3 regions of the Pseudonocardia sp. EC080619-01 genome follow, and region 3 is predicted to be linked to each of the others. Evidence: riboswitches for the same ligand, from Rfam matches in the RefSeq annotation. Region 3 holds a riboswitch; each other region holds the start of a gene.
The links. Region 3 has a riboswitch for cobalamin ahead of AD017_RS22505 (hypothetical protein). Riboswitches for the same ligand answer to the same signal wherever they lie in the genome.
Positions count from the first base shown of each region.

Region 1: another riboswitch for cobalamin. It lies ahead of AD017_RS16045 (ribonucleoside-diphosphate reductase subunit alpha); the one in region 3 lies ahead of AD017_RS22505 (hypothetical protein).
Region 2: another riboswitch for cobalamin. It lies ahead of metE (5-methyltetrahydropteroyltriglutamate--homocysteine S-methyltransferase); the one in region 3 lies ahead of AD017_RS22505 (hypothetical protein).

Region 1 covers NZ_CP012184.1:3,422,410-3,429,818, reverse strand. Annotated here, with positions in the region: gene AD017_RS37240 (ABC transporter ATP-binding protein) at 1-1,149, shown strand, start outside; gene AD017_RS16065 (hypothetical protein) at 1,153-1,515, opposite strand; gene AD017_RS16060 (hypothetical protein) at 1,631-1,990, shown strand; gene AD017_RS16055 (ABC transporter substrate-binding protein) at 1,987-3,507, shown strand; gene AD017_RS16050 (trans-aconitate 2-methyltransferase) at 4,020-4,766, opposite strand; cobalamin riboswitch at 4,980-5,251, shown strand; gene AD017_RS16045 (ribonucleoside-diphosphate reductase subunit alpha) at 5,365-7,409, shown strand, end outside.
Region 2 covers NZ_CP012184.1:3,369,697-3,377,105, forward strand. Annotated here, with positions in the region: gene AD017_RS15865 (VWA domain-containing protein) at 1-1,387, opposite strand, end outside; gene AD017_RS15870 (MoxR family ATPase) at 1,401-2,666, opposite strand; gene mdo (NDMA-dependent methanol dehydrogenase) at 2,801-4,093, opposite strand; cobalamin riboswitch at 4,393-4,534, shown strand; gene metE (5-methyltetrahydropteroyltriglutamate--homocysteine S-methyltransferase) at 4,720-7,023, shown strand; gene AD017_RS15885 (ABC transporter substrate-binding protein) at 7,225-7,409, shown strand, end outside.
Region 3 covers NZ_CP012184.1:4,794,041-4,801,449, forward strand. Annotated here, with positions in the region: gene AD017_RS22495 (MarR family winged helix-turn-helix transcriptional regulator) at 1-415, shown strand, start outside; gene AD017_RS22500 (chloride channel protein) at 412-2,052, shown strand; cobalamin riboswitch at 2,055-2,242, shown strand; gene AD017_RS22505 (hypothetical protein) at 2,278-2,667, shown strand; gene AD017_RS22510 (DNA polymerase IV) at 2,675-4,231, opposite strand; gene AD017_RS22515 (4'-phosphopantetheinyl transferase superfamily protein) at 4,228-4,935, opposite strand; gene AD017_RS22520 (hypothetical protein) at 5,038-5,358, opposite strand; gene AD017_RS22525 (FAD-binding oxidoreductase) at 5,615-6,751, shown strand; gene AD017_RS22530 (cytochrome P450) at 6,791-7,409, shown strand, end outside.

The DNA.
Region 1 (7,409 bases), 1.4 Mb from region 3:
GTCGTCCTCGACCCGGTCCGCCGGGTCGGTCCGGTCCTCGACGAGCTGGCCGCGACCGTGCACGGACGCGGGCGTGCCCGCCGGGCGGCCCGCGCAGCAGCGGTCGCCGAGTCCCTCGAGCGGGCCGGGCTCGGCACCGAGCCCGGGCTCGCCCGCCGGTTCCCGCACCAGCTCTCGGGTGGTCAGCAGCAGCGGATGGCGCTGGCGCAGACGCTGGTCACCGGCCCCGACGTCGTCGTGCTGGACGAACCCACCACCGGCCTGGACCCGGACACCACCGGCGCCGTGATCGGGCAGCTGGCCGCGCTCGCCCGCGCCGGGACCGCGCTGGTGCTGCTCACCCACGATCTGGACACGGCCCGCAGGCTCGCCGACGACGTGCTCGAGCTCGACGGCGGCAGGCCCGCCCGGCGCGGCACCGCCCGGGAGGTGCTCGGTCCGCCGGTGGCGGAGGCCGGGTCCGTGCAGCGGCCGCCCGGTGACCCGTTGCTGGAGGTGACGGACCTGTCCGTCCGGACCGCCGGGGGGATCACGCTGCTCGCGGGCGTCGGGCTGTCGGTGGAGCGGGGTGGCTGCCTCGCCGTCGTCGGGCCGTCGGGGGCGGGCAAGACCACACTGGGACGGGCGCTGGCCGGGCTGGTCCCGAGCGACGGCGGGATCCTCGTGACGGGCACCCGCGCGACCGGGGACCACCGGGCCGTCCAGTACGTGCACCAGGACTACCGGTCGGCGTTCCTCGACCACCGCCCGGTGCTCGACCAGGTCGCCCGCCCCGCGGAGCTGCTGCGCGGCCTGCCCCGCGCCGACGCACGAGCGGAGGCGACCGCGCTGCTCGGACGGCTCGGACTGGCGCCGGCGGACACCGGCCGGCGTCCGGGCGGCCTGTCCGGCGGCCAGCTGCAGCGGGCCTCGGTCGCCAGGGCTCTGCTGGCGCGGCCGTCGGTGCTCGTCACGGACGAGGCCACCTCGGCACTGGACGGCCGGCACCGCGCGCTGCTGCTCGCCGAGCTCGCGCGGGCCCGGCGCGACGACGGTCTCGCCGTCGTGCTGATCAGCCACGACCCTGCGACCGTCGCCGCGGCGGACCGGGTCCTCGCGCTCGCGGACGGGCGGGTCGTGGACACGCCCGCCCCGGCGACGACCGGGTAGGGGTCAGAGACCGAGGTGCTCGCGCAGGACCGCCGCGGTCTCGGTGGTGGTCTCGGCGTGCAGCCGGCAGTGCTCGTGATGGTCGGCGTGCGCGCCGCAGGCGGCCGCGCTCGCCTCGCAGGCCCGCAGTGCCGCGGCGGCCGCGGTCTCGGCGACGGCCCGGTCCGCCGCCCGCCGGCCCAGGACCCGCGCCGCGGCCGAGCACAGGTCCGCGCAGTCGAGCGCGAGCAGCACCTCCCGTTCCATCCCGCCGCCCGCGACCATCGCGGACGCGCACGCCGTGCTCGCCCGCTCCGCGTCGTGCAGCTTCTCGACGACGACCGCCGGCGTGGTCACGCCCGCGGCGTCCAGTACGTGGTGGCTCATCGCGATCCCTCTCCTCGGTGGTCCGGGCGGGATTCCCGGTGGGACCGGGCGCTACTCCTGTCGGCGTGTCCTTCATTACTGAACACCTCGTCATATGTGACGTAATGTCGCCGCCATGTCCGCGCTCCCCGCCGTCACGGTCTGCCGGGGGTGCTGCTGCGGCTCCGGCCGGAAGCACCCGGGCGTCGACCACGCCGCCGTCCTCGACCGGATCACCGCCGGCACCGACGGGCACGCCCGTCTCCGGACCAGCGACTGCCTGGGCCCGTGCGCCGACTCCGACGTCGTCGTGGTCGGCCCGGTCCCCTCGGCCCGCCGGTCCGGCGCCCGGCCGGTCTGGCTGCGGCGGGTGCTCGACCACGACGCCGCCGACGCCCTCGCGCGCTGGGTGCGCGCAGGCGGGCCGGGCGTGGCCGAACGGCCCGCCGAGCTGGACGGGCACGTCTTCGCCCCCGGTCTGCGGGCGGCGGGATGAGGCCCCCGGAACTCACCCGGCGCGGCTTCCTCGCCGCGGGACTCGGCGCCGCCGGGCTCGTCCTCGCCGGCTGCGGCGGCGGTTCCGGCTCCGGGACCGACCGGCTGCGGGCCGCGTTCGCCGCGGGCGGATCCCGCGAGTCCCTCGACCCGCACGTCCTGCCCCTCTACGTCGACCAGGCGCGGGCGAAGGCGTGCTTCGACACGCTCACCGGCTGGTCGCAGGACATGACGCCGGAGCCCCGGCTCGCCGAGTCCTGGGAGAGCGACCCCTCCGGCACCCGCTGGCGGATCGTGCTGCGCGACGCCCGGTTCCACGACGACCGGCCGCTGACCGCCGACGACGTCCTGTACTCGCTGCGCCGCATCACCGACCCGGCGACCACCGGGATCGCCGCCGCGCTGTTCCGCGATCTCGACCTCACCGCGTCACGGGCGACGGCGCCGCGGGAGCTGGAGCTCGTCCTGAACCGTCCGAACTTCGTGTTCCCGCTGGCCTGGGGCGCACCCGGCACCGAGATCGTCCAGCAGGGGGCCACGACGTTCGACGCCCCCGTCGGCACCGGCCCGTTCCGCTTCGCCTCCTTCACCCCGGGCGGCCCGGCGCTCTACACCGCGTTCGACGGCCACTGGGACGGCAGGCCGGCGATCGGCGAGCTCGAGTTCCTCCCGGTCGACGACGAGGAGGCCCGGATCGGCGCGCTGCTCTCCGGCCAGATCGACTACGCGCACGACCTCACCCCGGCGGGAGCGGCCCGGCTCGACGGCGACGCGCGGGCCTCGGCACTGTCGGCCCCTGCGTCGGCGAACCAGTTCCTGGTGCTCCGGGTGGACCGCCCGCCGTTCGACGACCCGCGGCTGCGCGAGGCCGTCCGGCTCGGCATCGACCGCGAGGAGCTGGTCCGGATCGCACTGCTCGGGCGCGGCAGGCCCGGGAACGACATGTTCGGGCAAGGGCTGCGCTACTACCCGGACGTCCCCCAGGTCACCCGGGACGTCGATCGCGCCCGGGCCCTCGTGGCCGACGCCGGCGCGCAGGGGCTGGCCGTCGAGCTCCAGACCAGCGGGGCCGACCCGAACTTCGACGCCGCCACCGCCGTCGTCGCGCGGCAGCTCGACGGGATCGGGCTCCGGGTGACGCCCCGTGCGCTGCCGTCGGAGAACTACTTCAAGGCCATCCGGCAGCAGGGCGTGTTCTCCCAGAACAGCACCGGTGCGCTGCCGATCCCCGACTACGTCGGACGCCGGATGCTCACCTCCACCCCCACCTACGACTTCACCGGCTACCGCAACCCGGAGATCGACCGGCTCTACTACGGCGCCATCGGCACCGACGACGAGGCCGCCCGCACCGACGGCTTCGGCCGCATCCTGCAGACCCTGCGCGCCGACTCGGGCGGACTGGTCTGGGGCGTGCGGGACTGGAACGTCGGTGTGTCCGGCGGGGTCGCCGGGCTGGAACCGGCGCGACCCAACACCTTCGCCTGGGCGAACTTCGCCGGCGCCCGGCTCGCCTGACCACCGGCCCGACACGCGGCTCAGCCGACCGCCCGGCCCTGCGCCCGGGCCCGAGCCGCCCTGCTCCCGAAGCCGCACAGCTTCCGGCCTTGTCGCGCATCCTGCGGGATCACCGCACAGGGCCGAGCCCGTGCGGCAGCCCGCCACCCTGTGCGGCTACATGCCTCGGGAGCGCCGCGCTCACCGCGCACCTGGCACGGTCGCCGCACAGGATCCGTCCTCACCGCACACCTCGCGGGGCAACCGCAGAGGACCTAGCTCGTGCGGGAGCCCGGCACCCTGTGCGGCGGCGCTACCGGCGGCCGTCGACCTGTGCGGCTGCGCCTCGACCTGTGCGGCTGCCGGGCATGGGGACCGCGCGGCACGGTGTCCGCGCCGTCGCAGTCCCGGCCCGACAGCCGCACAGCGTCCGCGCACGCCGCTCACACCGCGTCGCAATCGCACAGGACCTGTCCCGTGCGGTGGCCCACCACCCTGTGCGGCTGTGTCGGTCGGATCGGGTGCCCGGCGGGTCAGCGGATCGCGACCAGCATCCGGCGGTCGAAGGTCTGGGTCAGCGTCCCCACCTCGGCGAAGCCGGCTCCGCGCAGCGCGTCCTCCCAGGCCGGGAGGGTCGACCCGCCTGCCACGTGATCGGCGAACCGGCGCTCCCGCTCGGCGAACTCCGTGGCCAGCGCGGGCTCGTCGGCGAGGGCGTCCCACCAGGCGCGGAAGTCCTCACCGGTGGCGAGACCACGCTCGGTCCGCTGTTCGCGCAGCCGCCGGGTCAGTGCGGCGAGGCGCGGTGCCGCCGGGTCGGCGAGGAGGGTGTCGACGTTCACGAACACCCCGCCCGGCCGCAGGGTCCCGGCGAGCTGCGCCGCGAGCGCGGGCAGGGCACCCTCCTGCAACCAGTGCAGTCCGGTCGCCGACACGGCGGCGTCGAACGGACCGCCCACCTGCTCCGTCCATTCCGGACCGGACAGGTCGGCGTCGACCCAGCGGACCCGGTCCCCGGTGGTGCGGCGGGCGAGCTCGAGCATCACCGGGTCGACGTCCACGCCGACGACCTCGGCCCCGGGGAAGCGGTCCGCCGCCCGCGAGGCCAGGGACCCCGGGCCGCAGGCGAGGTCGAGCAACCGCCCCGGGCCGGCGTCGAGCCCGGCGACGACGTCGAGGGCGAGCCCGAACAGGTCCTCGCGGTCGGGCACGTAGCGGGTCTGCTGGGCGTCCCACCGGGCCAGCCAGTGCCCGGCGTCGAGATCGGGGGCGACGACCACGGAACTCCTCCTGCGTAGCGGATGCACCTGCGCCCCGACGCTATTCGGCCTCCGTCCACAGGGGAACCCGCCTTCGATCGCGACGACGGTCACCCGCCGGAGTGGAGTGTCGAGGCGCCCGACCGCACCGGACCTGCGACGTTCACCGCGCGTGACGAATCGGCTCGAGATCCGGACACCTAGGGGTCTCGAACTCAGTGCAGCCCTAGATGTAGTGTCCGCGGCGCTGGTGGTTCACCGGCCCGCCCGGGTCGGTGAGGCAAGAGGGAACCCGGTGCGAATCCGGGACTGCCCCGCAGCGGTGAACGGGAACGACCGCCGTCACGAGCACTGGGAGACCCTCCCGGGAAGCGACGGCCAGTAGGCCGGGCGCCTGCGGCACTCGTGAGTGGAAAAGTCGGCTCAGGCCGCGATAACCACTCACGGGCGCCGAAGGCGCCCGATACCCGTGAGTCCGAAGACCTGCCACCGGTGCGCGCACCGCCCGGTGTGCGCTGCTCCGGGGCCTCGCGGGAGGGCGCCAGGGTGCGGTGCTCCATGCCGTCTCCTCACCTCGCGCGCGGTCACGGACCGACGGCGACTCGCGAGGAGAGAGCCCGTGACCGCATCCACCGCTCCCCCTGCCTCACCGAACGGCACCGCACCGGCCGCGCTGCGCGTGATCCGGCGCGACGGTTCCGAGACGAGCTTCGACGCCTCGAAGATCTCGGTGGCGATGACCAAGGCGTTCCTGGCCGTCGAGGGCGGCGCCGGGGCGTCGTCGTCCCGGCTGCACCCGCTCGTCCAGGAGCTGACCGGCCAGGTCGTCGCGGCGCTGCACCGGCACCCGACGCCGGTCGTGCAGGTCGAGCAGATCCAGGACCAGGTCGAGCTCGCGCTCATGCGCGGCGAGCACCACAAGGTCGCCCGCTCCTACGTGCTCTACCGGGAGCAGCAGGCGCAGGCCCGCGCGAGCGGCACCGGGGCCGCCGGTGCGAGTACGACGATCCATGTCACCGGCCCCGACGGCACCCGCGCCCCGCTGGACCGCGGCCGGGTCGAGACCGTGCTGGCCGAGGCCCTCGACGGGATCGACGACGTCGAGGCCGCCCCCGTGCTGGCCGAACTCGACCGCACGGTCTACGACGGCATCACCGCCGACGAGCTCTCCCAGGCGCTCGTCATGGCGGCCCGGACGCTCGTCGAGCGGGAGCCGGACTACTCGCTCGTCGCGTCGCGGCTGCTCATGGACCGGCTGCGCGCCGAGGCGGTGTCGCACCTGTCCGGTACCCGGGAGACCCCCGACCAGGCCACGATGGCCCGGGACTACGCGTCCTACACGAAGGACTACCTGCGGCACGCGATCGCGATCGGCCTGGTCGACGCCGAGCTGGCCACCTTCGACCTGGACCGCGTCACGGCGGCGCTGCACCCCGAGCGCGACCTGCAGATCGGCTTCCTCGGCCTCCAGACCCTGTACGACCGGTACTTCCTGCACGAGCACGGCACCCGGTTCGAGCTGCCCCAGGCGTTCTTCCTGCGGGTCGCGATGGGACTGGCCGTCCGCGAGGTCGACCGCGAGGCCCGCGCGATCGAGTTCTACGAGCTGCTGTCGAGCTTCGACTTCATGGCCTCCACCCCGACGCTGTTCAACTCCGGCACGACCCGGCCGCAGCTGTCGTCGTGCTTCCTCACCACCGTCGACGACGACCTCGACTCGATCTTCGGCGGCTACCGCAACAACGCGCTCCTCGCGAAGTACTCCGGCGGGCTGGGCAACGACTGGACCCCGGTCCGTGGCCTCGGCGCGCACATCCGCGGCACCAACGGTGTCTCGCAGGGCGTCGTGCCGTTCCTCAAGATCGCCGGGGACACCGCCGTCGCCGTCAACCAGGGCGGCAAGCGCAAGGGCGCGGCGTGCGCCTACCTGGAGACGTGGCACGTCGACATCGAGGAGTTCCTCGACCTCCGCAAGAACACCGGCGACGACCGCCGTCGCACCCACGACATGAACACCGCGAACTGGGTGCCCGACGAGTTCCTCCGCCGGGTGGAGGCCGACACCACGTGGACGCTGTTCTCCCCGGACGAGGTGCCGGACCTGCACGATCTCTACGGCGACGAGTTCGCCGAGCGGTACCGCGCGTACGAGGCAGCGGCCGAGCGGGGCGAGCTGCGCGTCCACCGGACGGTCCGCGCCGTGGACCTGTGGCGGCGGATGCTGACCATGCTGTTCGAGACCGGGCACCCGTGGGTCACGTTCAAGGACCCGTGCAACCTGCGCAGCCCGCAGCAGCACGCCGGCGTCGTGCACTCGTCGAACCTGTGCACGGAGATCACGCTCAACACCCGGGCCGGGCACGACGACGACCGGGGCGAGGTCGCCGTCTGCAACCTGGGTTCGGTCAATCTGGCCGCGCACGTGACGCGCGACGGGCTGGACGCGGACAAGCTGCGCCGCACGGTGACCACGGCGGTCCGGATGCTGGACAACGTCGTGGACATCAACTTCTACACGATCCCGGAGGCCCGCCGGTCCAATCTGCGCCACCGCCCGGTCGGCCTGGGGATGATGGGTTTCTCCGACGCGCTGTTCGTCCAGCGGATCGCGCCCGGCAGCGAGGCCGCGGTCGGGTTCGCCGACGTCAGCGCGGAGGTCCTGAG
Region 2 (7,409 bases), 1.4 Mb from region 3:
TCGTCTCCCTGGCCCGCCGGGTGATCTCGACGAACGCCTCCATGTTCGGGTCGTTCCCGTTGCCGCGGCCGTCGCCGAGGACCAGCACCGTCGTCCGGCGGGTCACGGCGGAGCCGTGGTCCTCCAGGAACTGCCCGAACGCCAGCCCGTAGTGCGAGTTGGCGTCGACGTCGAGCTGGTCGCCGCCGAAGATCAGCCCGAGGGCGTGCTCGACGGGGTGGTCGGCGAACAGGTCGGTCACCTCGACGAGGTCGGCCACGAACGCGAACGAGCGCACCTGGCCGAACAGGTCCTGCAGGCCGTGCACCAGGTGCAGGGTGAACCGGGCGGTGGCCCGCACCGACAGCGAGACGTCGGCCAGCACCACCAGCCGCGGCTTGTCCTCCTGGCGCTGCACGGTGACGGGGGTGAACGGCACGCCGTCGTAGCGCATGTTCTTGCGCATCGTGCGGGCCGAGTCGATCCGGCCGCGCGGCGACACCCGGCGCCGGTGGGTCAGCGCGCCGTGCAGCGACTTCGCGAGGCGGCGCAGCGAGTCCTCCAGCTGCATCCGCTCGGTCTCGGTCGCCCGGTCGACCTCGGCGGCCTGCTCGGAGTCGTCGTGCCCCTCGACGATCCGCTGCTCGATCTCGAGGAGCTTCTCCAGGTGCGCCTTGAGCAGCTCCGGCAGGTTGTCGAGCACGCCGGTGAGCCGGCGGCGCAGCGCCGCCGCGTCGTCCTCGGTGCCCTGCTCGGCCTCGCTGAGAGCGTCCTCCTCGGAGTTCAGCCAGCCGAGCAGGGCGTCCTGCTGGGCGACGGACAGGTCGGCGTCGACCTGCGTCCCCGCCTGCTGGGAGATGTCGCCCGGGATGCCGCCGCCGGAGAACCGGTCGGTCTCGATCTGGACGCGCTGGCCCTCGGTGATGTCGTTCGCCTGCTCCTTGGACAGCACGATCTCGTCCGTCATGGAGGCCATGTCGATCTTGTTGGCCTCCTGGTGCAGGTTGTACTGCTCGGCCAGGTCCTCCGGGTCGAAGAACTCCTTGATGTCGACCGGGGCGCCGTGGTCGTGACCCTCCTGCGGGGTCTCCGAGGGCTCCTCGGACAGCGTGAAGTCGTCCAGCGGCGTGTCGTCGGTCATGTCGCCGTGGCCGTGCCCGTGGCCGTGGCCCGTCTCGCTCTCACCGACCTTGACCAGCGAGAAGAACAGGTCGAAGACCTGGTCGTAGGTCTCCTCGTCGCGCCGGTCCTTGATCAGGGCGACGTGCAGCGCCTCCTTGAGCACCGACTTGTCGGCGAGCACCCCGGGCTGGGCGGCGCAGGCCATGGCGTCCAGTGCCTCGGAGACGGAGATGCGTACCGCCCGGATCCGCAGCAGCCGGACGAAGCGGTGGATGCTGGCTTCCACTCCCGCCCCCGGCTCAGACCGGACGCCTGCGGGACCCGCCGAACGAGCGGGACCCCTGGCCGGAGCTCACGTTCCGGGGCTTCGTGCTGCCACCACCGGAGGTGATGCCGCCGTAGATCGGGTGCCGGCCCGGCTCGTCCTTCGCCGCGCGCTTCGCCCGGCCGTCGACGTCGCCGTCGTCGGGGTCGTCCGACGCGGCGGGACGTGCGGCCGGGGCCGCCGGCGCGTCGTCGTGGGAGTGGTCGCCGTCGTGGCCGTGCCCGTGGCCATGGCCGTGCCCGTGGCCGTGGCCGTGCTCGGGGACCGTCTGGTTCGGGTCGACCAGGCGCGGGATGGCGTCGAGCGCCTTCTTGACGTCCTTGTCGTACTTCACGACGACCGAGACGGTGTCGGAGAGGATCTGCGAGTTGAGCTCGTCCACCCCCAGGACGGCCAGCGTCCGGGCCCAGTCGATGGTCTCCGAGATCGAGGGCGACTTGCGCAGCTCCAGCTCGCGCAGCCCGCGCACCACGTTGACGAGCTCCTCGGCCAGCTGGTCGCCCAGCCCGGTCTTCTTCGACCGGACGATGTCGAGCTCGCGCTGCGCGGAGGGGTAGTCGAGGAACAGGTGCAGGCAGCGGCGCTTCAGGGCTGCGGCCAGGTCGCGGGTGTTGTTCGAGGTCAGGAGCACGTAGGGGCGGTGGTTCGCGGTGAACGTCCCCACCTCGGGCACCGAGATCTGGTACTCGCCCAGGGTCTCCAGCAGCACGGCCTCGAGCGCCTCGTCGGCGCGGTCGACCTCGTCGATCAGCAGCACGCACGGCTGCTCCGAGCGGATCGCCTCCAGCAGCGGGCGCGGCGCGAGGAACCGCTCGGAGAAGAAGACGCTCTCCTGCGACCCGATGCGCTCGACGGCCGAGGCCAGGTCGGGGGCGTCCTCGACGACCTGCCCGATCTTCTCGCGCAGGATCTGGGTGTACATGAGCTGCTTGCCGTAGTCCCACTCGTACAGGGCCTTGGTCTCGTCCTGGCCCTCATAGCACTGCAGGCGCAGCAGCCGGCGTCCGGTGGCGAGCGCGAGCATCTTCGCGAGCTCGGTCTTGCCGACGCCGGCGGGTCCCTCCAGCAACAGCGGCTTGTCCAGCCGGGTCAGGAGGAAGACGGTGGTCGCCAGCCGGGTGTCGGCGATGTAGCCCTGCTCGCGCAGGGCCTCGACGACCTGGTCGACGGATTCGAACGGGGCGCCTGCGCCGATCGCGGCAGCAGCCTCGGGCGCAGAGGGGACGACAGCGTCGGTCACGTTGGGTTTCTCCTTCGCAGGCCGCACCGGCGGTGGTGCAGCGGGCCCCGCAGCCAGCGGGCCCACCCGTCACGAGTATCACTCGCGCGGCGTGGGCCCGCTGGTGCGAAATTCTCGACGGACTGACCGGACGATCAGGTCAGGAGGTCGTCCAGGTCGCCGTTGATGGAGTGGTCGACGACCGGGCGGACGGTCTCGAAGGTGCACTCCTTGGGGTTGCCCGGGGTGCAGGCGTCACCCAGGACGTGGTTGGTGATCCGGTCGACGTCCGCCGCGTCACCGACGATGGTCGGCGAGTTCTCGTAGAACTTGGTCGGGCCCTGGCCCAGCCGGTTCTTCGAGTAGGTGTCCTGCTTGACGTCGGCGAACTTCTCCGGGATGCCCACGTCGCGCAGCAGCCGGATCGAGGCGGCCAGCGCGGCGTCGGCGGCCTGGGGCTTGGTCATGCCGCGGGTGTCGATGCCCATGGCCTCCGCGATGTCCGCGAAGCGCTCGTAGGCGACCGGCATGTTGAACGCCCACACGCGGGGGAGCGCGATCGCGTTGTTCAGGCCGTGGTGGGTGTCGTAGAACGCCGACACCGCGTGCGAGATCGAGTGGATGATGCCGAGGCCGCCCGAGTTGAACGCCTGGGCCGCGATGTACTGCGCGTACATCATGCCCTCGCGGCCGGGAAGGTCCTGCCCGTTCCACACGGCCGCCCGCAGGTTCTGCGAGGTCAGCTTGATCGCGTGCAGCGCGTTGCCCAGCGACGGCTGGAAGTTCAGCCGCGACACGTAGGGCTCGGAGGCGTGCGCGAGCACGTCGAAGCCGCACTGCGCGGTGTAGTCGACCGGGCAGTCGTAGTAGAGCACCGGGTCGTCGATCGCGAGGGTGGTGACCGACGCGTCGTCGAACGCCACGTACTTGTGCGGGTTGTCCGGGTCGGTCGTGGTGTCGGTGATCACGTACGCCCACGAGGTCTCCGAGCCGGTGCCGGCCGTGGTGGAGACCGCGATGTGCGGCGGGTTGGCCGGGTTCTCGGACTTGTTGAAGCCCTCGAACTCGTTGACGTTGCGGCCGTCGTGGGCGACCGAGATGCGGGCGCCCTTGCAGGCGTCGTGCGAGGACCCGCCGCCGATGGAGACGAACGAGTCGCAGTTGTTCTCCTGGTACAACGCGACGGCATCCATCGAGTTGTAGTCCTTGGGGTTCGACTCGACCTTGTCGTACACGACGACCTCGAGGCCGTGGTACTTCATCGACTCGACGATCTTGTGGACGATGTCGGTGCCGCGCAGGCCCGACGTCATGACCAGGGTCTTCTTGAAGCCCAGCTTGAGCGCTTCCGGCCCGATCAGCTCGTGGGAGCCGGGACCCATGAGTGCCCGCGGGAACGGGTGGAACTCCTTGATGGGGAACGGCTTGAGCAGCTCGTCTACCTGCATGTCAGCCCTTTCTGAGGCAGGCGGATGGGTCGATTCCGCACGCTAGGGGGGCTGTGGCCGTGAGCACAGGGGTGATCGCGATTACCCGTCGGGCGTCCGGGCAGGACGCCCCTCCGAACGGAGGGGGCAGGGATAGGTCGCCCTGGGGCTCGGGTGGGAGCGGGCGAACGTGTTGCCACTGTATGGCAACAAGCATCGTCCGGCAATGCCTGGCCTGGCCCCGTCCGGATCCCTGATCTATGGTCGGTCCCGCCGACGGTTCGCCGGCGCGGTCCCGGGAGGGGCCGGGCGGGCGAGGCAAGAGGGAACCCGGTGCGACTCCGGGACTGCCCCGCAGCGGTGAGTGGGAACGACCGCCGTCATGAGCACTGGGAGCGATCCCGGGAAGCGACGGCCAGTAGGACGTGCACCCGTGCACGACGCCCGCGAGTCCGAAGACCTGCCGACGGTGCGTGTGCCGGCCGGTGCACGCGATCCGTGGTCCCGAGGGAGGGCCGAGCGGACGACCGGGCATCGCCGTGCCCGCCGGACAGGGTCCGGTGTGGACGGCCGAGCCGTCCCGGTCGTGACGTCGCCCTCCCGCGAGGCCCGGGTCACCCCCACCGCGCTCGCGAGGAGAGAGGGCCGTGACGACTTCGTCCGAATCGGGCACCGCAAGCACCGTTCTGGGATACCCCCGGATCGGGCCGTACCGGGAGCTCAAGCGCGCGACCGAGGCGTTCTGGGCCGGGAGGTCCGGCGCTTCGGCGCTGCACGACGTGGCAGGCGGACTGCGACGGGACACCTGGACCGGATTGCGCGACGCCGGCCTGGGGCAGGTCCCGGGCAACACGTTCTCGTTCTACGACCACGTGCTCGACACCGCGCTCGCCGTCGGGGCCGTGCCGGAACGGTTCGCCGGCATCGAGGATCCGCTGGAGCGGCTGTTCGCGATGGCCCGCGGCCGCACCGGCGCCCCGGCCTGCGAGATGACCAAGTGGTTCGACACGAACTACCACTACCTCGTCCCCGAGATCGGGCCGTCGACGCGACTGGCCCCGGGGAGCCGCAAGGCGCTCGACGAGTTCCGGGAGGCGCTGCGCTCCGACGTCCTGACCCGCCCGGTGCTGGTCGGGCCGGTGACCTTCCTGCTGCTGTCCAAGCCTGCCGAGGGATCGCCGGAGGACTTCCGGCCGCTGGACCTGCTCGGCCCGCTGGTCGAGGTCTACCGGGACCTGCTCGCCGAGCTCGCCGACGCCGGTGCCGAGTGGGTCCAGCTCGACGAGCCGGCCTTCGCCGCCGACCGCACCGACCCCGAGGTCGCGGCACTGCGGAAGGCCTACGACCGGCTCGCGTCGGCGCCGCGCCGGCCGAAGATCCTGGTCGCGTCGTACTTCGGCGAGCTCGGCCGGGCACTGCCGGTGCTCGCGTCCACCGCCATCGAGGGGCTCGCGCTGGACCTCGTCGCGGGCCGGGCGGACCTCGACGGGATCGACTCGGTCGAGGGGCTGGGCGGCAAGCGGGTGCTGGCCGGCGTCGTCGACGGCCGCAACGTCTGGCGCACCGACCTCGACGCCGCGCTGTCCGACGCGACCCGGCTGACCGGCGTCGCGGGGCGGGTGGAGGTCTCGACCTCGTGCTCGCTGCTGCACGTCCCGTACGACCTGGAGGCGGAGACCGCGCTGCCCGCCGACGTCGTCGACATGCTGGCCTTCGCCCGCCAGAAGGTCGACGAGGTCGTGCTGCTCGGCCGCGCGCTGCACGAGGGGCGGGCCGCGGTGGCCGACGCGTTCGACGCCGCGAAGGCCACCCGGGAGCGGGTGGCCGCGGCGTCCCGGCGCGACGAGGGCGTGCGCAGCCGGCTCGCCGAGCTGGGCGCCGACCACTACCGGCGGCCCGCGGGTGACGTGCGGGCCAAGGCGCAGCGCGAGGCGCTCGGCCTGCCCGACGTGCCGACGACGACGATCGGGTCGTTCCCGCAGACCGCGGAGATCCGCAAGGACCGCGCCGCGCACCGGCGCGGCGACATCACCGACGACGAGTACACCGGGCGGATGCGCCGGGAGATCGAGCGCGTGGTGCGGCTCCAGGAGGACATCGGCCTGGACGTGCTCGTGCACGGTGAGCCCGAGCGCAACGACATGGTCCAGTACTTCGCCGAGAACCTCGACGGGTTCGCCACGACCGAGCTCGGCTGGGTGCAGTCCTACGGCTCGCGCTGCGTGCGGCCGCCGATCCTGCACTCGGACGTCTCCCGCGCGGAGCCGATCACCGTCGGCTGGGCGACCTACGCGCAGTCGCTGTCGGACCGGTACGTGAAGGGCATGCTGACCGGGCCCGTCACCATCCTGGCCTGGTCGTTCGTCCGCGACGACCAGCCGCTCGGCGACACCGCCCGGCAGGTCGGGCTGGCGCTGCGCGACGAGGTCGTCGACCTCGAGGCGGCCGGGATCCGGATCATCCAGGTCGACGAGCCCGCGCTGCGCGAGCTGCTGCCGCTGCACGAGCGCGACCGGCAGTCCTATCTGGACTGGGCGGTGGACTCGTTCCGGATGTCCGTCGGCGGGGTCGCGGACACCACGCAGATCCACACGCACCTCTGCTACTCCGAGTTCGGCGAGGTCGTCGGGGCCATCGACGGCCTGGACGCCGACGTCACCACGGTCGAGGCGGCCCGGTCCCGGATGGAGGTCCTCGGTGACCTCGGACCCGGGGTGCCGCGCGGGCTCGGCCCGGGCGTCTACGACGTCCACTCGCCCGAGGTCCCGGACGCCGACGAGCTCGCCGGGCAGCTCACCGCGGCGCTGCACCACATCGGTGCCGAGCGGCTGTGGGCCAACCCGGACTGCGGGCTCAAGACGCGCGGTGAGCCCGAGACCGTCGCCGCCCTGACCAACCTGGTCGCGGCCGCCCGCCGGGTCCGCTCCGGCGGGGTACCGACCACCGGCTGACGCCGGTGCGCTCCCGTGGCGCCGGCCGGTACCGGCCGTCCCGTCCGGCGCCGCGGGGGCATCTCCATCCCTGACCGGGATGGTGATCACGGATCGGGAAGCTGCGCGGCCGGATCCGGCCGCAAGACTTCCGGATCCGTGATCAGAGCTGTTGCTCACGTCCATCTTGTCTGAACAGTTCGTCAGATGTAGCTGTATGTCGTGATCGCACGACGACGTGGCCGGTACGCCCTGGCCGCACTGGCCACCGCGACCGCCCTGCTCCTCGCCGGCTGCGGCGGCGGTACCGGTGGCAGCCCCGATCCCGCCGGTGAGCTGACGGTGGCGCTCCAGTTCCCGCCCCGCGCGGACTACGCCTTCGATGCGGACGACGGGGCCCGCCTCCA
Region 3 (7,409 bases):
GGGCGAGGACGTGACCGTGCCCCAGTACCGGGCGCTGGTCGTCCTGGCCCAGCACGGCACCCGGCGCCCGGCGGACCTGGCCGTGGCGCTGGCGGTGTCGGCGTCCACCGCGACCCGGATGTGCGACCGCCTGGTGGCCCGCGGGCTGGCGGAGCGCACCCGGACCGGTGCGGACCGCCGGGAGGTCGCCGTCGCGCTCAGCGGCGCCGGCCGGGACCTGGTCCGGGAGGTGACCCGGCGCCGTCGTGCGGAGATGCACCGGCTGCTCGCGACGCTGCCTGCGGGGGAACGGACCGCCGTGCGCGACGCGCTGCGGACGTTCGCCGCCGCGGCGGGCGAGGTGCCCGAGACGGACTGGGCCGTCGCCCCGCTGTCCGTGGGCGAGCAGGACGACCAGGGCGGGGCAGCCCGGTGAGCGCCGTCGCCGCAGCCCCCCGCCCGGCCCTCCGTGCGCTGCACCGGGCGCTCGTCGGTACCAGGCCCGGCCTGGTCGGCCTCGCCGTGATCATCGGCGTCGGAGCCGGGGTGGGCTCGGTGCTGTTCCACGAGCTGATCCTCGGTGTGACCTGGCTGGTCACCGGACGGGAGGACTACTCCGGCGCAGGGCGCGTCCCGTCGGAGCACCTGCCCGCGCTGGGGGTCTGGTTCCTGCTGGTCGCGCCGGTGCTCGGCGGGCTCGTGTACGGGCCGCTGGTCCAGCGGTTCGCACCGGAGGCCCGCGGGCACGGCGTCCCCGAGGTGATGGTCGCGGTCGCGCGCCGCGGCGGCCGGATCCCGGCGACGGTGGCCGGGGTGAAGGCGCTCGCGTCCGGGATCTGCATCGGCACCGGCGGCTCGGTCGGCAGGGAGGGGCCGATCGTGCAGATCGGGTCCGCGCTCGGCTCGGCGATCGGGCAGTGGCTGCGGGTGCCGTCGACCCGGCTGGTGCTGATGGTCGCCTGCGGGGCGGCGGGCGGGATCTCCGCGACGTTCGACGCGCCGATCTCCGGTGTCGTCTTCGGGCTGGAGCTGATCCTCCGGTCGTTCGGCGCGGAGGCCTTCGGTGTGCTGGTGATCAGCTCGGTGACCGCGAACGTCACCGCCGAGCTGATCGCCGGGGACCGCGCGATCCTCACGCTGCCGCACTTCGAGCTGGGCAGCGCCGCGCAGCTGCCGCTCTACGCCCTGCTCGGGCTGCTCGCCGGGCTGCTCGGCTGGGCGTTCGCGCGGATCCTCTACCGGATCGAGGACGTGTGCGACGCGGTCTGGCGCGGCCCGGAGTGGCTGCGCCCCGCGGTCGGAGGGTTGTTGCTGGGGGCGTTGCTGCTGGCCCTGCCGCAGATGTACGGCGTCGGCTACCCGGTGCTGGAGGGGGCGATCGAGGGCCGGTACGTGTTCGGGTTCCTGCTCCTGCTGGTGATCGGCAAGATCGTCGCGGCGAGCCTGACCATCGGGATCGGCGGGTCCGGCGGCGTGTTCGCGCCCTCGCTGTTCATCGGCGGGACGGCCGGGACCGCGTTCGGGGTCGCCGCCGCGGCCGCGTTCCCCGCGCTGCACCTCGACCCCGGGGCGTTCGGGCTGGTCGGGATGGCGGCGGTGTTCGCCGGGGCCGCGCACGCCCCGATCACCGCGGTGCTCATCGTGTTCGAGCTGACCGGCGACTACGCCCTGATCCTGCCGCTGATGGCGGCCGTCGTGCTCGCCACCGGGCTCTCGCACCTGGTCTCGCGGGACGACATCTACACGCTCAAGCTGCTCCGGCGCGGCATCGACCTCGCCGCCGACACCCCCACCGACGAGGCGTTGCGATGGGTGACGGTCGGCGAGGTGATGCGTCCCCTCGACCCCGCCGACGACGGCGGGGCCTCCCCGGCCGACGGGCGTCCGCAGCCGGGGGCCGGTGGGCCGCTCACCCCGGACACCCCGGTGCACGACGTCCTGGACCTGCTCGCGGCGCACCGCGGGGCCGGGCTCCCGGTGCGGGAGACACCGCACGGCCCGCTGCTGGGCACGCTCGCCGAGCACGACGTCCTCGATCATCTGCGGGGTGTGGGCTCCACCGGCCGTGGTTGACCCTCGCCCGTCCGCGTGATGGGCTCGGTGACGACGACGGTGCAGGAAGCCGGTGCGAGTCCGGCGCGGTCCCGCCACTGTCATCGGGGAGCGCGTCCCCACCCACGGTCACGGCCCACCACGGGCGGGAAGGCCGGGGACGCGTGACGATCCGCGAGCCAGGAGACTGGCCGTCGTCGCAGGAGATCCACTGGTGAGGGCGAGGACCCTCGAGGAGGTCATGCGATGAGCGACGACGCGCGCCCGGTCCTGGTCGTGCTCGGCACCGAGCCCGACGCCGGGTCCGGCCCGGCCGGTTCCGGGGCCGACGACCTGCTCGCCGAGGCGGACACCGTCTTCACGTTCCCCCGCGGGCCCGAGTCGGTCGCGCTGTTCTACGCCGAGGCGTGGCGGGTCGAGGGGGTGTCCCCGCGCGACGCGGTGGCGCGCCTCACCACCTGGGCGGGCGCCGCCCCGTCCGGCACCGCGGTGCTGCTCGTGGCGGGGGAGCCGAGGTCCGACGTCGCGCTCGGCGCCGTGCTGGACGGCCTCGAACGCTGCTGCCCGGACCTCGATGTCCGCGTCCCCGCCGGGACCCGGGTCGCGCCCCCGCACCGGAGCCCGCTGATCGGCTGACCGGGGTTCAGGCGGGTGCCTGCCAGCTGCTGAGCGGATCGGCGCGGGCCAGGACGGGGTCGGACGCGTCGAGGGTTCGGGTGCGGCCCGGGCCGGTCAGCGCCGTCTCGAACCGGACGGTCACGCGGCCGTGCCCCGCTCCCTGGACCCAGCCGTGCCCGTGCTCGGGATGGTGGACGTCGTCGCCCGCGGCCCACGGCCGGTCCGGGTCGGGCACCCGGTCCGGACGGGTGGGGCCCGGGCCGACCGTCGGCGGTGCCGGCTCGTCGGCCGCCGCCGCCACGGTGGTGACGACGGCGTGGCCGGCGATCGTCGCGGTACCGCCCGGGACGCCGGGCTCCGCGGCCGCTGCTCCGCCGGTGCCGCGCTCCGGTCCACCGGGGCCCGGCTCCGGGGCGTCGGTGCCGCCCGGCTCCGCGGTGTCGCTGCTCGTCGCCGCCCGCCAGCCCTGCTCCGACGGGACCGCCTCGAACAGCGCGAGCGGCGGCTCGTCGCCGAACCCGGACACCGACACCCCGAGCAGCCGGACCCCGCCCTCGCCGACCGCGGTGTCGGCCAGCCGGCGGGCCACCGCGGTCAGCGTGGCGAGGTCCCGGCTGGGGAACGGGGTCGTCTCCGACCGGGTGTGGGTCGTGAAGTCCCCGGTCCGCGCCTTGACGGTGACGGTGCGCGCGGCGCGCCCGTCGGCGACCAGCCGCCGGTGCACCGCGACGCAGATCGACGCGACGGCGTCGTGCACCGCCGTCATCGCGGTGAGGTCGGTGTCGAACGTGGTCTCCGCGGAGATCTGCTTGGCCGCGCCGCGCGGCGCGACCGGGCGGTCGTCGATCCCGCGGGCGAGCCGGTGCAGCTCGGTGCCCATCGCGGTGCCGAGCACCCCGGCGACCTCGCGCCCGTCCATGGCGGCGAGCTGGCCGATCGTCTCGATCCCGATCTTCCGCAGCGCCTCACCGGAGACGGGTCCGATGCCCCACAACGACCGCACCGGCAGTGCGGCGAGCACGGTCTCCTGCTCGGCGTGGGCGATCACCCGCAGCCCGTCCGGCTTCGCCAGCTCGGAGGCGATCTTCGCGATCTGCTTGCCGGACCCGGCCCCGACCGACGCCGGCAGCCCGGTCCGCTCCCGCACCGCCGCGCGCAGCCGGGTGCAGAACTCGTCGACCGCCGCCGGATCCGCCCCGGCCAGCACCGGCGGTTCGATGAACGCCTCGTCCACCGACACCGGTTCCAGCACCGGGGAGAACTCCGCGAGCACCCCCATCACCTGGTCGGAGATCGCCTTGTACAGCGCGAACCGGGGCGGCAGCACGGTCGCGTGCGGGCAGCGGCGCCGGGCCTGGCCCATCGGCATCGCCGAGCGCGCCCCGAACACCCGCGCCTGGTAGCTCGCCCCGGCGACGACGCCGCGCGGACCGGCCCCGCCGACCAGCACCGGCCGGTCGGCGAGCGTCGGCCGGGTGAGCTGCTCGACGGAGGCGAAGAACGCGTCCATGTCGAGGTGCAGCACCCATCGGGCGGACGCGGTCCGCGGGGCGCCCGGGCTCCTCCCGTCCGGTGTCGTCACCGCCCCATGGTGCCCCGGACCACCGACAGGACCGCGTCGCCGTCGGCGACGTCGATCCGGGGCGCGGCGTGCCCGGCACCGGCGACCGCGCCGGGGTGGTCGGGGTGCGGGGTGGCGACGTCGGCGACCCACCACGGCCCGCCCGCATCCGGCCAGTCGAGGACGCGGGCGTCGGCGTCCGGCGCGGACAGCGTGATCGCCTCCATCGGGCTGCTCATGCCCTCGCCGGTGGCCTTGAGCAGGGCCTCCTTCCGGGCCCACGTGACGAGGAACCCGTCGGCCGCGAGCACGCCCGCGTCGCGCTCGGCGGGGGAGAGGGCGTGCCGGGCGAGGCCGTCCAGGTCGGGGAGGGGCCTGTGCTGCTCGACGTCGACGCCGACCGGCCCGGCCCCCAGCGCCACGCCGACGAGCGCGCCGGAGTGGGTGAGGGAGAAGCCGGGGTCGTCGTGCCGGCCGGTGAGCCGGGGCTTGCCGTGCGGCCGGCCGCAGCGACAGGTGCGGTCGAGATCGAGCCCGGCCGGATCGGCGTCGAGATGCGTGCCCAGGACGAGGCGGGTCAGCGCGTGCGCGGCGAGGTAGCGGGCGCGGTCGTCGTCGCGGCGCAGCGCGGCCATCCGGTCGCGCTCGTGGTCGTCGAGCAGCGCGACGAGATCGGGCCGGGAGGAGGGCTCGACCGGCGCGGCCCACCAGACGGAGACGGTCACGGCGGACAGCGTCGCACGGGCCACCGACAGCGGGGGTGGTGCTCGGGTGTGATCACGGTCCGTGGCCCGTGCCCGGTGACGGGCACGGGCCACGGAGACCGGTCAGCCGGACCGGCGGGCGGCGAAGTCCGTGCGGACGTGCGCGGGCTTCACGTGCGGCGTCGGTCCCGCGGTGCGGGGCGCGGCCGGGCCGGACGCCCCGCCGGAGCCCTTCCCGCGCTTCGCGGCACGGCGTTCGGCGCGGTTGGCCGGGCGGTCGGACGCGCCGGTGCCGGGCACGGTCGCGGCACCCGTGCCGGTGGTACCGGTGTCCGGGCCCGCCGCGGAGGGTCCGGGCAGGAGGGCCGGGGACGGCACGGTGGTGCCGCCGGACGTGGTGGTGTCGCCGGGCGTGGCGGTGGAGCGGGATCGGGTGGTGCGCATACGGGCCTCCAGGTGATGACGGGTCGGACGTTGACCGAGGAGGGCCGGTGACGTGCCGGAACGCCGGACGGCGGGATGCGGCGGAGCGCGCGGCATCGGTTCCGGGCCCGGGGACGGACGTCACGGGCCGGCGGGCGCGGGGACTCGCGGGAGGAGCCCCGGCGGGCCGCTCAGAGGAACCGGATCAGCATGGCGGGAACGGTAGGAGACCACCGCCACGGCGTGCCACCGGTTTTCCGCGGCTACCGTCGCGCCGGTGGACGCGCACCTGACGGACCTGGTCGTGATCGGCGGCGGGATCGCCGGTGTGTCGGTGGCCTACGAGCTGGCCGCGCACGCGCGCGTCGTGCTGCTGGAGGCCGAGACCGACATGCCGGTGCACTCGACCGCACGGTCCGCGGCGACCTACATCCCCGGGCACGGGTCGGGGCCGTTCCGGGCGCTGATCGCGGCGTCCGGGCCGCGCTTCGCCGCGCTGCCCGACGAGCTCGGCACCCCGCCGCTGCTGACGCCGCGCCCGGTGCTGCACGTCGGCACCGACGACGACGGCGCCGCGGCCCTGGCCGCGATGCTCGCCGACCAGGCCGGCGAGCCGGGCGCCCCGGTCGCGCTGGACCCGGACGAGGCGCACCGCCGGGCACCCGTCCTGCGCCGGCCGCCCCGGGCCGCCGCCTGGACCGCCGGCGCGGCGGACGTCGACACCGCGGCCCTGCACGACGGCTACCGGCGCGGCCTGCGCGCCCGCGGTGGCACCGTCCTGCGCGACGCCCGGGTGAGCGCGCTGGCCCGCGACGGCGACGGCTGGACCGCGCGGACGGTCGCCGGGCACGTCGTGCGGGCCGGCGCCGTCGTCGACGCCGCCGGGGCCTGGGCCGACGAGGTGGCCGCACTGGCGGGCGTCCCCGGCGCCGGGCTGGTGCCGCACCGCCGCACGATCGCCGCCTGCCCGGTCGCCGATCCGTCGGTGCTCCGCCCGGGCGGAGCACCGCTCCCGCTGATCGCGGACGCGGCCGAGCGCTGGTACCTCAAGCCCGAGGCCGACGCCGTCCTGGTGTCACCCGCCGACGAGACCCCGCAGCCGCCCGGCGACGCCCGGCCCGACGAGCTCGACGTCGCGCTCGCGCTGGACCGGGTCGGCGAGGCGACCACGCTGGGCCTGCGCTCGGTGCGGACCGCATGGGCCGGCCTGCGGACGTTCGCCCCGGACCGGGCCCCGGTGCTGGGTGCCCGCCCCGGTCACCCCGGCTTCCACCTCGTCGCGGGGCAGGGCGGGTCCGGGATCGAGTCCGCCCCGGCGCTGGCCGCCCTGGCCGCGTCGGTGATCCTCGGGCGGCCGGCCCCGGCGGACGTCGCGCTGGACCCGGATGTGTGCTCCGTCACTCGTCTCGGCTGATGTAAGCGGTCGCTTACCCATCGCTGGCACCATGGGGACATGGCGCTGACCACCACCGGCACCGAGCCGCACGCCCTGTTCTCCGGCGACTTCTGGACCGACCCGCACCCCGCCTACGCGGCGCTGCGCGACGACGAGCCGGTGCGCGAGCTGGCGCTGCCGGACGGGAAGGCGTGGCTGATCACCCGCTACGCCGACGTCCGGGAGGCGTTCGTCGACCCACGGCTGTCGAAGGACTGGCGCTACACGCTGCCGGCGGACCAGCGGGACGAGCACGCCGCGGCGCCGACGCCGATGATGATCCTGATGGACCCGCCGGACCACACCCGGCTGCGGAAGCTGGTCAGCCGCTCGTTCACCGTCCGGCGCATGAACGAGCTGCAGCCGCGGGTCGAGGAGATCACCCAGGAGCTGCTGGACCGGCTGCCCGCCGACCGGCCGGTCGACCTCATGCGGGAGTACGCGTTCCTCGTCCCGGTGCTCGTGATCTGTGAGCTGCTCGGCGTGCCTGCGGAGGACCGGGACCAGTTCTCCGCGTGGTCGTCGGTGATGGTCGACGACTCGCCGCAGGAGGAGAAGTTCGCCGCGATGGGCAGCCTGCACGGCTACCTGAGCGAGCTCATCGAGCGCAAGCGCACCGAGCCCGACGACGCGCTGC